3 regions of the Bradyrhizobium sp. UFLA05-125 genome follow, and region 1 is predicted to be linked to each of the others. Evidence: predicted binding sites of a transcription regulator. Region 1 holds the regulator's gene; each other region holds the start of a gene.
What was found. Region 1 encodes LexA, which represses DNA repair genes until DNA is damaged. Its sites were predicted from a motif close to TGTTCNNNNTGTGTTCNG; they were not measured.
Positions count from the first base shown of each region.

Region 2: the regulator LexA is predicted to act here: its motif matches at 2,517-2,534, upstream of SO156_RS37720 (ribonuclease T2 family protein).
Region 3: the regulator LexA is predicted to act here: its motif matches at 1,700-1,717, upstream of recA (recombinase RecA).

Region 1 covers NZ_JBANBJ010000013.1:136,092-140,633, forward strand. The annotation lists gene SO156_RS15370 (hypothetical protein) at 1-132, shown strand, start outside; gene SO156_RS15375 (hypothetical protein) at 234-410, opposite strand; gene SO156_RS15380 (molybdopterin molybdotransferase MoeA) at 637-1,848, shown strand; gene lexA (transcriptional repressor LexA) at 2,024-2,722, shown strand; gene SO156_RS15390 (hypothetical protein) at 2,891-3,097, shown strand; gene SO156_RS15395 (hypothetical protein) at 3,312-3,749, shown strand; gene SO156_RS15400 (ComEC/Rec2 family competence protein) at 3,758-4,542, opposite strand, start outside.
Region 2 covers NZ_JBANBJ010000075.1:2,576-7,117, forward strand. The annotation lists gene SO156_RS37700 (ATP-binding protein) at 1-744, shown strand, start outside; gene SO156_RS37705 (DUF3617 domain-containing protein) at 947-1,483, opposite strand; gene SO156_RS37710 (hypothetical protein) at 1,522-1,827, opposite strand; gene SO156_RS37715 (hypothetical protein) at 2,009-2,476, shown strand; gene SO156_RS37720 (ribonuclease T2 family protein) at 2,581-3,273, shown strand; gene SO156_RS37725 (23S rRNA (adenine(2030)-N(6))-methyltransferase RlmJ) at 3,372-4,232, shown strand; gene SO156_RS37730 (cold-shock protein) at 4,484-4,542, shown strand, end outside.
Region 3 covers NZ_JBANBJ010000005.1:33,127-37,668, forward strand. The annotation lists gene SO156_RS07805 (hypothetical protein) at 1-86, shown strand, start outside; gene recA (recombinase RecA) at 1,811-2,899, shown strand; gene SO156_RS07815 (hypothetical protein) at 3,000-3,260, shown strand; gene SO156_RS07820 (hypothetical protein) at 3,367-3,744, shown strand; gene SO156_RS07825 (hypothetical protein) at 3,722-4,345, shown strand; gene gcvP (aminomethyl-transferring glycine dehydrogenase) at 4,350-4,542, opposite strand, start outside.

The DNA of each region.
Region 1 (4,542 bases):
AATTCGCAGCTGTCCGCAAAGCTGGTCAGCAAGGCGGCGGATCTGAAATCGCAGGGCGACCCCCTGCCCGAAATGGATCACAGCCTGAAGGCGCCCGACGTCGATCCGGACAATGAAACGGGAGCCACCTGATGCTAGCCGTGAGCCTGGTCGTCGCCGTGGTATGTTTGGCCACCATTATCCCGGTCTTCCTCGTCATTGAGACGATCGCGCGGCGGCCAAGGTAAGCGCACTCAACTGCGCTTGGATTTGGGCCGATCGAGACGCTGCCGTTGCGCGCGCATGCGGCTGGTCTTCTCCTTGAGCGCTTCGATCTCCTCATCGAGCTTTGCGCTCCGCGACTTCGGCGGCTCATCGCCGCGCAGCTTCTCGAGCGCTTTCTCAACCGACAGCTTTGAAGTCTCTGCCATCAGGGTTCTCCCGGACGTCTCCCGACGCGCCTTGCGTGCGGGCGCGCAGCAATTCTGAGCCGGAAGCGGAACGAGGCGATATTGTCCCAAAGGGCATCCTGCCGTCCTGCTGCTGGAAAGACATTTCATCTCCACCTTCGCGTTCGCGCCTTTTGCCTCGACGCCCGCACTCGGCTAGAACGCAACGCGACCTGTCCTTACGATTTGCCCAGCAGGAGTTCAGCCCGTGGCCCTGATGCCGGTTTCCGACGCGCTCGATGCGGTGCTCGCGGGCGTCGAGCCTGTCGCCGACGAGATGGTTGCGCTCGATGCGGCCTACCATCGCGTGCTGGCGCGCGACGTCGCGGCGCGGCGCACGCAGCCGCCGCAGGCGATGTCGGCGATGGATGGCTATGCGGTGCGCGCTGCCGATGCGGCAGAGGTGGGCACAGAGCTCACCGTGATCGGCGAGGTCGCAGCAGGACGACCGTTTGCGGGAACGGTCGGTGCGGGTCAGGCAGTACGGATCTTCACGGGCGGCGTAGTGCCCGATGGCGCGGACGCGGTGGTAATCCAGGAGGACACAGTCGCTGACGGCAGGCGCGTCACGGTCAAGGAGGCCGCGATCGTTGGAAGGCACATCCGTCCCGCCGGCGTCGATTTCCGCGAAGGCGACGTGCTCCTGCGAGAAGGAGCAAGGCTCACCGAACGCGACCTATCACTCGCCGCCGGCATGAACCATCCGCAGCTAGCCGTCCGTCGCCGGCCCAGGATCGCGATTCTCGCGACCGGCGACGAACTCGTGATGCCGGGCTCAACGCCGGGCGCGGGCCAGATCGTCTTTTCCAACGGCTATGCCCTGCACGCGCTGGCGCGGGCCGAGGGCGCCGAAACGGTCGATCTCGGCATTGCCGCCGATACCGTTGCGGCGACCAGCGCCGGCATCCGCCGCGCCCGCGAGAGCGGCGCCGACATCCTGATCACGACCGGCGGGGCCTCAGTCGGCGACCACGACCTGGTGAGGCCGGCGCTTCAGGCCGAAGGTTTCGAGATGGCGTTCTGGAAGATCGCGATGCGGCCGGGCAAGCCGATGATGCACGGCCGTCTCGGCGCGATGCGGGTGATCGGCCTGCCCGGCAATCCGGTCTCGTCCTATGTCTGCGGCTTCCTGTTCATGGTGCCGTTGATTCGCGCGCTTGCTGGCCGCTCTCGCGTTCATCACCGCCGCGAGCGCGCCGTGCTCGGGCGCGACGTCGGGCCCAACGACGTCCGTGAGGATTATCTGCGCGCCCGGCTCGAGGAGCGCGAGGACGGCACGCTCGTGGCCGTTCCCGTCAACCACCAGGACTCCTCACTGCTTGCGAATCTCGCTATGGCACAGGCACTTCTCGTGCGCGCGCCGTTCGCGCCGAAGGCTGAAGCAGGCACGCCTTGCGAGGTGTTGCGGCTGCCCTTGTGAGGGCGATCTGATTCACGTGTAGCGCGAACTTCGCTGCGTTCACCCAAAATTAAGTGGTTGCGGAACACATATCGAACATATAGTGTCCGTTCATGATTTGTTTCGAGCATCTAGCGGCTTCTGCTGAATCTGGCGTCTCGGAATCGAACGACATCAACCGGGGGATTTGGTCGAGATGTTAACGCGCAAACAATACGAGCTTCTGCGGTTCATCAGTGAGCGCCTCAAGGAAAGCGGCGTGCCGCCCTCCTTCGATGAGATGAAGGACGCGCTCGATCTTCGCTCGAAGTCGGGCATCCACCGGCTGATCACTGCGCTGGAAGAGCGCGGCTTCATCCGTCGCCTGCCCAACCGCGCGCGCGCCATTGAGGTCATCAAGCTGCCCGAGCTTCAGGCCGCGGGCGCCGGCCGCCGCGGCTTCACGCCGAGCGTCATCGAAGGCAATCTCGGCAAGGTGCGGGGCGTAAGCGCTCCCGTCGACGACGGCGATCGCCCCGTCGCCGTGCCCGTGATGGGACGGATCGCAGCCGGCACGCCGATCGAGGCATTGCAGACCCGCAGCCACACCATCAGCGTGCCTCCGGACATGCTCGGCTCGGGCGAGCACTACGCGCTCGAAGTGCGCGGCGATTCGATGGTCGACGCCGGCATCCTGGATGGCGACATGGCGCTGATCCAGCGCAACGAGACCGCCGACACCGGCGACATCGTGGTGGCGCTGATCGACGATGAGGAAGCGACGCTCAAGCGCTTCCGCCGTCGCGGCGCGTCAATCGCGTTGGAGCCCGCCAACACCGCCTATGAGGTGCGCATCCTGCCGCCGAACCGGGTGAAGATTCAGGGCAAGCTGATCGGGCTGTACCGGAAGTACTGATTGCCCGCCAGATTGCCGGTTATTGCGCAACGATGCGGGCGGACGGATTGTCCGCTCCGGCAAAATGGTGTTTTCGCTTCCATTGTGATTATCCCCACACCTGCGCGAAGCTAATCCTCGAGCATGGCAGGCGCGAATGCGCTGTGCACGATGCAGAGGACAAAACCCATGCGGCAGATGATTTTGAGCGCAATCTCGGCAGCCTTGATCGCGGAATCGGCATCCGCGAGCGATGCAGCGCAACACCAGCATGGCGCCCGCAAGGCAGAGCACGCGGCAACCAGCGCGCCATTCCGCAAGTCCAACAATGCGATCGCACCTGCGGCGCAGGTGAGATGGCCCTATTCGGGGTACTCCGCTCCTGCCGGCCGCTGATGGAAGCTCGCGTAAGTGAATGGCGTGAACCAAGATAGACTGGCGGCGCGAGGCTTTGTTCCTGGTGTGCCGGGAAAGATAATGTGATCGGGCGACGCGCAGACGGGCCGCAGATTTGCCCACAAAAGCGATACACTCCAAGGCTTCCAACTCTGATAGAGGCCTGCGCCTCCGGGGGGGCGCGGACCTGCTATCTCGCATGAGGAGCACTCCGATGTGTGACTACAGCCTACATGCCGTTGCGACCCGCCCCGCTCAAGTCGGCGAGACGATCGTCACGACAACCTTCCGCGGCACCTCGACGCGTGGATTTGCGTCGGAGCGTGATCTCTCGGTTGCCGTCTGCCTCCTGCCCGGCACCGAGCTCGCCTTCGCCGACAACGTCCGCTACGACAATCGCTGGATCTGGACGCGCACCGTCAATTCCCGCGTCGGCAAGTTCGGTAAGGTCGATCCGCACATTCCCGATCGTCATCATGATGCGATCGAATTCCCCGACGGCAACTACGTACTGGTGACGCAGCTCGTCGAGGGACAGCGTGCCACGGTTCTGCAATTGCCGGTAACGCAGCCGCTCGGCGAGAAGACTGAGCAGCCCGCCGTCGAGCAGCACACCACCACGACGCCTACGACACGCCTGCCGATCGGCTGACGCGTCTTTCAATTCTCGGCCTGCAGGTCGGCCTCCGACGGCGTAGCATCCTTGCTGCGTGGAGTAGCCGGCCGCGGTGCGAGGCTGAGCTCGAAATCACTATCGCCGGCCCCGGCCGGCGACCAGGGGCGGTTTGCGCCCCTTATTTTTACCGTTCGCAGCGTGAAACCGTCGCCCTCGCGCGATAGCGCGAGCGCTCCTTGCGTCTTCAGACGCTCGCGATCCACGACCATCGCCGTGCAATCGGTTGCTGCCGGCTTCGCCGTCACCACCAGCGCGGCGCGGCTGCAATCATCCGCCAGCGCATCGACACGCAGCGAGAGCGCGACCAGGCGACCATCGGCGAGCGGTGTCACGCAGCCGGCCTCGTCGCATGAGACGCCGTCGGCGAGCGACGGATCCGTCGCACTGCGCGGATCGGCATCGGCCGCAAGCCACTCCTTGAGGAGAAAATTGTCCTTGCCGGTTCGGATCAGGTGCAGTTGGCCGTCCCTGCCGCGCACCGCGACGCTGTGGCCGTCGCCTGCGATCAGGATGTCGGGCTGGCGCATATGCAGCGCCCAGCCGATCGCGAGCGCCAACACGACGACACCCGTCCAGCGCAGCGGCGTCCGCAACAGGCCCATCACGACGAGGCCGATGCTGGCGGCAATCAGCGGACCGGCGCCGAAGGCGGTGATGCGTCCGACCGCGCCCGGCAACGCCGCGACCCAGCGCGTCACGACGACCATCCAGTCGATGCCGATCCCCATCAACCACCAGAACACGCCGTCGAGCCCGAACGGCGCTGCGA
Region 2 (4,542 bases), on a different contig from region 1:
GCGGACGCTGCCGAAAGTTTTGGCAAGGGCCGCGATGCGCCCCACTTCCGCCCGCGCGGTGCGCGCGAGGTCCGGCGTGCCGCAATGGCGTTTCTGGAAATGAAATCGCGCGTCGAGCGTTCGATCGAGCAGCGCACCGCGATGCTGGCCGGCGTCAGCCACGATCTGCGCACCATCCTGACTCGCTTCAAGCTGGAGCTGGCCCTGATCGGCGACAATCCCGAGCTCGAGGGCATGCGCAAGGATGTCGACGAGATGTCGATGATGCTCGAGGACTACCTTGCCTTCGCGCGCGGCGATTCCGGCGAGCAGTCGCAGCCGACCGACATGGCGCAGGCGCTCGAGGAATTGCGCAGCGATGCCGAGCGCCACGGCCACACCGCGACCGTCGCGTTCAATGGCCTGCCCGTGGTGACGGTGAAGCCGGCCTCGTTCAAGCGCTGCCTCGCCAACCTCGTCACCAATGCGGCGCGCTACGGCAAGACGATCGCCATCACCGGCCAGCGCGATCACCGTTACCTCACCGTCACCATCGACGACGACGGGCCCGGCATCCCCACGCATTTGCGCGAGGAAGTGTTCAAGCCGTTCTTGCGGCTGGACAACGCCCGCAACCAGGACGAAGGCGGCACCGGCCTCGGCCTTGCGATCGCCCGCGACATCGCCCGCTCGCATGGCGGCGACATCACGCTCGGCGACAGCCCGATGGGCGGATTGCGGGCGTCGGTGCGGATACCGGTGTAAGCTGCGTGGCCCGGATGGAGCCCAGCGCATCCGGAATTCTGCTGGGCGACGACAGACCGGCCCCGGATTTCGTTTTCGCTCCATCCGGGCTACAAGCCAAAAGCGCGATGAGATTCGGCTGAATCATCATCGCGCTTTAGGTTGTTGTTTGAGCATGATCTTTTCGGAAAACCGCTTCACACTTTTCCGGATCATGCTTTAGCTACTTCGGCAGCAGATCCTTCAGCTTCGCGGCGTCCTTGACGTTCATCTTGAAGCCGCCGGGCATCACGATGTCGCCGGGCTTCTGGTCCGCCTTGCACGGGCCGAGCCACTTGGCCTCGATCGTCGTAGTCGAGTCGTGCCCGGCAGTTCCGGCAACGCCGCCCTGGATGTGCGCGGTGCTCTTCACCGTATAGGCAGTGTTGAAGTCGCCGGTGATTTCGGCATGCGAGGTCGTGGTGGCGCCAGCGACGTTGCAGACGGAATCGCTGACGTAACCGCTGGCGGTCTTCTGGATGTCCTGCTTGGTGCAGATCTGCTTGGCCATCGGGGAGACGTTGTTGTTCATCTCCTTGTCGACGCTCTCGTCGGTGCAGTGCTGCATGGTCATTTCCGGCATCGGCCCGCCGGACCGGAGCATCTTCATTTCCCAGAGGCCGGCCTTGCGCACCGGCAGATCCACCGCATGCGCAACCGTCGTCGCCGACACCGCGAGCGCGAAGAGGCTAACGCAGAAAACAACAGGCCGTCGCGTCATGCGCCAAACTCCCGGTCGCCGCTTGCGGTCTTAAAGGATCAGTAAAGCGTGCGCAGCGGCTGCTCGGTTGCGCCATACGGCACCCAGCGGCAGGAGAAGGAGATGTAGCCGCCATCATAGGGCTGCACGGCGAGGAATTTCACCACCTTGCCGTAACGCGCGCAGTGGTCGACCGCGACTTGCCGCGCATCGACCTGAGTCGCCATCGAATAGGCGATGATGCCGCCGGTGTCGTTGCCCTTGAAGGGGGGCAGCGGGAGGATGTCGGCGCGCGCCGGCGCACTCGCCAGCAGTCCCGAGACAACCAGGCTGGCAACAAGGCTCGCGGCCGCAATGATTCGCATTCCCGTCACTCCATTTGGCTGGCGCCAGTCTACGGCGCCGCGAGCGCGCTGAAAAGAACGGAAGGCCTTCGGAACGCGGCCTTACGTGTAACTCGTCGGCGAGTGTTGCCGTGCTGCACTTGACCTCTCCTCCCCTTCACGGCACGGTCGGGTGCCTGCAGCCATGCCTCCTGGATTGCCCATGCGCGACCTCGCCACCTCCCTGAAATCGCTCCGCTTTGCCGCGGTCTTCGGCCTCGTTCTGGGGGCGCTGTCGCTCAGCGAGGCCAAGGCAGCCAATCCGCTGGAGCTGAACTTCTGGCTGGATGGGCCGCGCTATGACGGCCGCGTCGCCGACTGCGACAAGGCGCTGCCCACGATTGCCACCCAGTTCTGGGAGAAGGAAAGCTCCTTCTGGAATTCTTCGTTGAAGATCACGGGCTTCGCCGGCATCCACGAGACCGCCTTCCGGCCCTGGCAGTCCGACAACATTCCGCGCCGCTATTGCACGGGCGAGGCCATGCTCAGCGACGGCAAGGTGCGCAAGGTGCATTTCTCGATCATCGAGGACGGTGGCTTTGCCGGGTTCGGCCAGGGCGTCGAATGGTGCGTGGTCGGTCTAGACCGCAACTGGGCATACAATCCCGTCTGCCGGTCGGCAAAACCCTGATTCGGGCGAATCGTACGCGCCAAAGCGGCGGCGTCAATTTTGTTCTTGAAATGTTCTTGCCGCCTGCTAGGCTCTCTTGCACAGTCTAGTTGAAGGGCGTCGCCATGTTTTATTCCAGATTGCATTCCCTGTCCCGTTTCCTGATCTCCCTCCTGCTCACCGCAGGCCTCGTTGCGCTGGCGGGCAACGCAATGGCGCAGGACAAGCGGCAGAATGCGCCCGGCGAGTTTGATTTCTACGTGTTGTCGCTGTCCTGGTCGCCGTCGTTCTGCGAGGAGGCAGCCGAGCGCGGCGGCCGCTCCCAGATCCAGTGCGGAGGACGGCCCTACGCCTTCGTGGTGCACGGCCTGTGGCCGCAATATGAGAACGGCTTTCCGGAATTCTGCCAACGGCCGGCGCCGCGGCTGAACCGCAACATCGTCTCTTCCATGCTCGATCTGATGCCGGCGCCGGGGCTGATCTTCAACGAATGGGACAAGCACGGCACCTGCTCGGGCCTGACGGACCGCAATTACTTCGAGACCATCCGGAAAGCGCGCGCGGTCATCAAGATTCCTGCCGAATACCTCGATCTGTCGCAGCCCAAGACCGTATCGCCCGCCGATGTCGAGGAGGCCTTCATCAAGGCCAATCCGGGTCTGAGCAGCTCCGGCGTTTCGGTGACGTGCAACCGGACACGGCTGTCGGAGGTGCGCATCTGCCTGAACAAGGACCTGCAATTCCGTTCCTGCGAGGAGCTCGACCGCCGCGCCTGCCGCCGCGATCAGGTGACGATGCCGCCGATCCGCGGCGGTTGAAATCGCAGGTCTGCATCCTCGTGATTGCGGAACGACGCGAGGCGCCTTTGCGCAACGACAGCAGTTACTTTCATCGCCCGATGTCGTAACTGTCCGACATGAACTACCGCCACGCCTTTCACGCCGGCAGCTTCGCCGATGTCATCAAGCACATCGTGCTGGCGCGTATCCTGACCTACCTCCAGGACAAGCCGGCCGCATTCCGCGTCATCGACACGCATGCTGGCGCCGGCCTCTACGATCTCGAAGGCGAGGAGGCGCGCCGCAGCGGCGAGTGGCTGACCGGCATCGCCCGCGTCATGCAGGCACGCCTGACCAACGAGGTCGCCGCACTCACAAAGCCGTATCTCGACATCGTCCGCGCTTTCAATCCACGCGGCGAATTGAAGACCTATCCCGGATCGCCGCTGATCGTGCGTGGCCTGTTGCGGCCGCAGGACCGCCTCGTCGCCTGCGAGCTCGAGCCGAAGGCGCGCAAGGCGCTGATCGATGTGCTGCGCCGCGACACGCAGGCGCGCGTGGTCGATCTCGACGGCTGGGTTGCGCTGCCGGCCTTCGTGCCGCCGAAGGAGCGGCGCGGTCTGGTGCTGATCGACCCACCCTTCGAGGCCAAGGACGAGTTCGAGCGGCTCGGAGAGACATTCTCGGAAGCGTTCGCAAAGTGGCCGACCGGCATCTATGTGATCTGGTATCCCGCCAAATCCAGGCGCGCGACCGACGCGCTCGCGCAACAGGTGGCGCGGGCCGCAGCCGCAGCCAAACCTCAGGGCAAATGCCTGCGGCTCGAATTCAGCGTCGCACCGCAAAGTACCGACGCGCCACTCGTCACGACAGGGCTGTTGATCGTCAACCCACCCTTTACGCTGCAGAGCGAGCTCAAGACCATCCTGCCGGAGCTCGAAAAGCCGCTGGGCCAGGGCGGCGCGGCCCGTTTCCGCCTGGAGGTACCAAAGCCCTAAAGTAGTACACCTATTGGGAAAACTATGCATGAACGGTAGTCAATCCGCAAAGAACCGTATTATGCTGTGCCCCGTGACTGGCTTTACGTTCCGCTTCCGCGAATGGTTGCGGCGGAGTGAAGGCCTAACAAGGATCCAGGCGGACTGACGCGTCCGCCCAAGGGTGGCCAGCTCCCCGGGCTCGTATGTCCGGTCATGCCGAGGTGCGGGACTGCATCACGGCGGAGGAGCAATGCGGGGGAGGAGTCCCGATGGCCATGACGGGCACGGTTAAGTTTTTCAACGGCGAGCGCGGTTACGGCTTCATCAA
Region 3 (4,542 bases), on a different contig from region 1:
GCGGCGACCGTTCGAGCATGGCAGATTTCGTCCGCATCCTTCAGATGCACGACCGGGAGGGCGGGCGAAGCAACTATCCGAGCTGACCGGGGCTGCCGCCGGTCGCGGCAGTGGGCAGGAACTTTGTTCATGGCCGGAGAACCACGGGTTCCACCAGCGACATGTCCGCGAACGATAAGCGCCGTGAACGCGATATGCAGCGTGAGTGCGCAGCGCGGTGTGACCGTCTTGCGGGTGAAGACAGAGCTTGCTTGCGAGTGGTGCGCAAGGCGAGCGTGATCATCTTCTGGCGCTTCGCGGGACTGTCGAAACGATCGCTACAGTCATTTCGGATTCGGCGCAGTCCAGTCCGACACCCCAATATCATCGCGTTAGGATTGTGGGACAGCGAACAAAAAAGCCCCGCCAGGGGAGAGCCGGGCGGGGCAGAAGGTTATTGGAGGCTGAGGTGCTGGGCTGCAACACCGTAGCCACGCCAAGTTACCCCCTGCAGCTTACAGGGAGCTTACATGCGCAAGCGGGCGATCGGCTGTTCAAGGTCGGGTTGCGAATAGGTCGCTTTGCCATCTCAAGCACGAATCCCGTCCCAATTCCGACACCCACTCGCAGAAATTACGACACAGCGATTGGGGAGACTCAGGGTGTTCGGCGACGCCATGGGGGAACGTGGCCCGCCGATCAGGGGTGGCATATGGATAACGTAGAGCGATCATTCGCCGCTGCGACGGCGATGGGTTTTGTTGTGCTGGTCGTGGGGCTCATTCTGTTGGCCGTGCTGTAGGCCGGCATGCGCGGAGAGTAGAGGCCGCCAGGCGGGGTGGCCTTGCTCGCTTCATGGCCCAAGACGCTTCATGGCCCAAGACGCTTCATGGCCCAAGACGCTTCATGGCCCAAGACTGTGGACGGCGGCGATGAGAACGGCCGCAACGACCGTGAGCGATACTGCAACGGCCATGCCCTTTGCTAGCTCGTTCAGTCCCGACCTTGGGAGCACGAGGCGACTAGCCGGGATCGAAAGTCCGGCAGCGGCAATCTTGAAGACAAGCGAAGGCATCTTTTCCACCGCTCGCCGGTCGGCGTCCGCCGGTGATAAACGGTTTAAGGAGTTGTCGAAATCAACTCGGTGTCACCGGGGGGCACGGTACGGCCCGGCTACTTTGCATGGGGTTGTTTTACGGATCTTGGCGAGATCCCTGTCATGAAATGAAAGAGGCCGCCAACCGAGGCGGCCTCAACTTGGAATTTAAACGGCCCCAATGGGGGGCCGCCAACCCGCTTGATGGGGTTTTCCTCCAGCAGTCGGGGGGGCACCTTTCGGCTGGGGGCCCCAAACCGACGCGCCGCCACGCAGATTGTTCCCAAAACCAATAGGCTTACCCCATTCGGGCTAGGCGGGGAGCGCCTGGATCATCAGAGACAGGAACAGAACTGGCCGATGCTGGCAATCGGGAACAGCGGTCATGAACAGAGCTTGGCTCGTTAATAACGAATTCGGACACTCAGAACTGCGAGTTTCGCCGGCGGAGCACCGACGTTCGCAGAGTGTTCTCTGGGACCTAGATATACCCACAACCGCCTAGTCTGTTTGAGGCATGAACAGAGCTGGGCGACCTTGCGGCGGTCGCGAACAAATTAGGACAACGCGAAATTCAGCTTAGGACACTAGGGGTTAAAATACGAACGGCAGTCTGGAGCGCAAAAGAACATATTGCGAACCCGGAACAAACAGTGTACGTTGCTTTTTATCGCCGGCCCGCTTCGCCAACCGTTTGTCCCTCTCGCGAATCCCCGTCATAAGGAGCACGACCAGATGTCCGCCACTGCACTGCGAATCGTCGAAGGATCTTCCATGGACAAGAGTAAAGCCCTGGCTGCCGCGCTCTCTCAGATCGAGCGCCAGTTCGGCAAGGGTTCGGTGATGAAGCTCGGCAAGAGCGACCGTTCGATGGACATCGAGGCGGTGTCTTCCGGCTCGCTCGGGCTCGATATCGCGCTCGGCATCGGTGGCCTGCCCAAGGGGCGCATCGTCGAGATCTACGGGCCGGAATCCTCGGGCAAGACCACGCTGGCGCTGCACACGGTGGCGGAAGCGCAGAAGAAGGGCGGCATCTGCGCCTTCATCGATGCGGAGCACGCGCTCGATCCGGTCTATGCGCGCAAGCTGGGGGTCAACATCGACGACCTCCTGATTTCGCAGCCGGACACCGGCGAGCAGGCGCTGGAGATCTGCGATACGCTGGTGCGTTCGGGCGCTGTGGACGTGATGGTGATCGATTCGGTCGCGGCGCTCGTGCCGAAGGCCGAGCTCGAAGGCGAGATGGGGGAATCGCTGCCAGGTCTCCAGGCGCGGTTGATGAGCCAGGCGCTGCGCAAGCTGACGGCCTCCATCAACAAGTCCAACACGATGGTGATCTTCATCAACCAGATTCGCATGAAGATCGGCGTGATGTACGGCTCGCCGGAAACCACGACCGGCGGCAACGCGCTGAAGTTCTACGCTTCGGTCCGCCTCGACATCCGCCGCATCGGCGCGATCAAGGAGCGTGACGAGGTCGTCGGCAATACCACGCGCGTGAAGGTGGTGAAGAACAAGCTGGCACCGCCCTTCAAGCAGGTCGAATTCGACATCATGTACGGCGAGGGCGTGTCGAAGATGGGCGAGATCCTCGATCTCGGCGTCAAGGCCGGCATCGTCGAAAAGTCCGGCGCCTGGTTCTCCTATGACAGCCAGCGCCTCGGCCAGGGCCGCGAGAACTCCAAGGCGTTCCTGAAGGCTAACCCCGATGTCACCGCCAAGATCGAAACCGCGATCCGTCAGAATTCTGGCTTGATCGCCGAGCAGATTTTGGCCGGCAATTCCGAGCGCGACGCCGACGGCGAGGAGCCGACGGAGGAGTAGGGGCTTAACACCAGTCGAGTTTCGCGAGGAGCGGGCGCTGAGGACGTTGAGTTGCCGACGTCTTCGGCGCCCGTTTCGTTTTGCGTGGGGAGTTGGGGGCATGAAGCGTCTGATCCTGACGAGTTCGTCCGGCTTTGCGCTCGCAAAATCGGCGCTGGCCGAAATCGTCGTGATGTTCTCTTTTCGCTTCCAGCGGGGACCCGTGCCTCCACCTGAAATGCTTGTTGCTTATTTTGCGGCGCGCGTTCGGGGACACTTCCACCGGGTGATCATTGGTCGGATTGGGGGATCCGCTGGCCGCGCGCCATCCGGGACCGCAAAGATCTATCCCTTGTCGATTTTTGCGAACCGTACGACGTGATCGAACTCTGGTTCGATCCCAGTCCCGAGGATCAATTGCAGCTGATTTGGCTGCTCGATCACCTCAGCTCCCATTCCGGGCCGGAATCCAATTTTGAGAGGCGACCGTGTCACATTTGATTTTGGCCACGAACGATCTCGCGGCAAATACGCTTCGCCAGTCAGGTGCCGCGAACATCGCACTCGGGTTCTATCTACGCTTCGTTTCGGGGAAGTTGCCCTCTGCGGAGCAACTTTTGATGGGGCTGGAGCGGCGATCCGCAAAGCACTGCAATCCTGGCGATCATTGGCTCGATGCCGTTTGTCGCAGCTCGCTGGATGGTTTCGGCACGCGCGATATCGGTTTCTTCGAGTTATGTGCGAAGTTCGATTCGATTGAATTGTGGGTCGATCCTCGGCCCAATGATCAACTCGTGGTGGTCTGGCTGCTCGACCTGTCCACACAAGGAGATCACGACGAAGTTGAGCCTGGTGTACACCGATGACGCCGTTGCACGGTATCACCCGCAATCTGTGGCGAAATGGAAGTTGCCGGTGTTCAAGGTGACGGAGAGTCACCTGACACTGGCCAGCCGCGCCTGGCATGCCTGGCGCGCGCCGACGCCCGAACGCTGCTTCGCTCTGCTCGTGAAGGATCTGACTATCCTTCCTCGACTGCGGTCGGCCCTTATCACCATGCTCGAAGAATTGCCCGATTTAGAAACGGGTCTCGGCGAAAAGGAGATGGGAATGCTGGGCTGGATCGAAGACGAAGGTACCGAGCCGCGAGAAGTGCTCAGTGCGGCCGAGTTCCGCTACGTGTACGACGAGCAGGAAGCCGGTCAACTGCTCCATGCACTGGCGCAGTGCAAGGTCCCCGCAATCATTGAACTTGGCCAGGCGCCGTCCGACGCGAGCGAGGAGCCTCGCCCCTTTCAATACCGAGGGGGCCGGTTGGCCGTTACCGAACTCGGGCGGGCCATTATGAAAGGCGAGGACGACTTCTCCCGCCACAACACGATCAAGCGTTGGTGGGGCGGTACTGAACTGACCAGCGAACGGCTCTGGCGCTGGGATCCGAAAAGCCGTTCGCTGGTGGCGCCCTAGAGCCTCACTCCGCCGCCTGCGCGTAATCGCTCACCGGCGGGCACGAGCAAACGAGGTTGCGGTCGCCATAGACGTTGTCAACGCGGCCCACCGGGCACCAGTATTTGTCGGTGCGTGAGACGCCGTTGGGGAAGCAGCCCTCAGTGCGGGTATAGGCACGCTTCCAATCGTCGTCGGCGATATCGTGCACGGTGTGC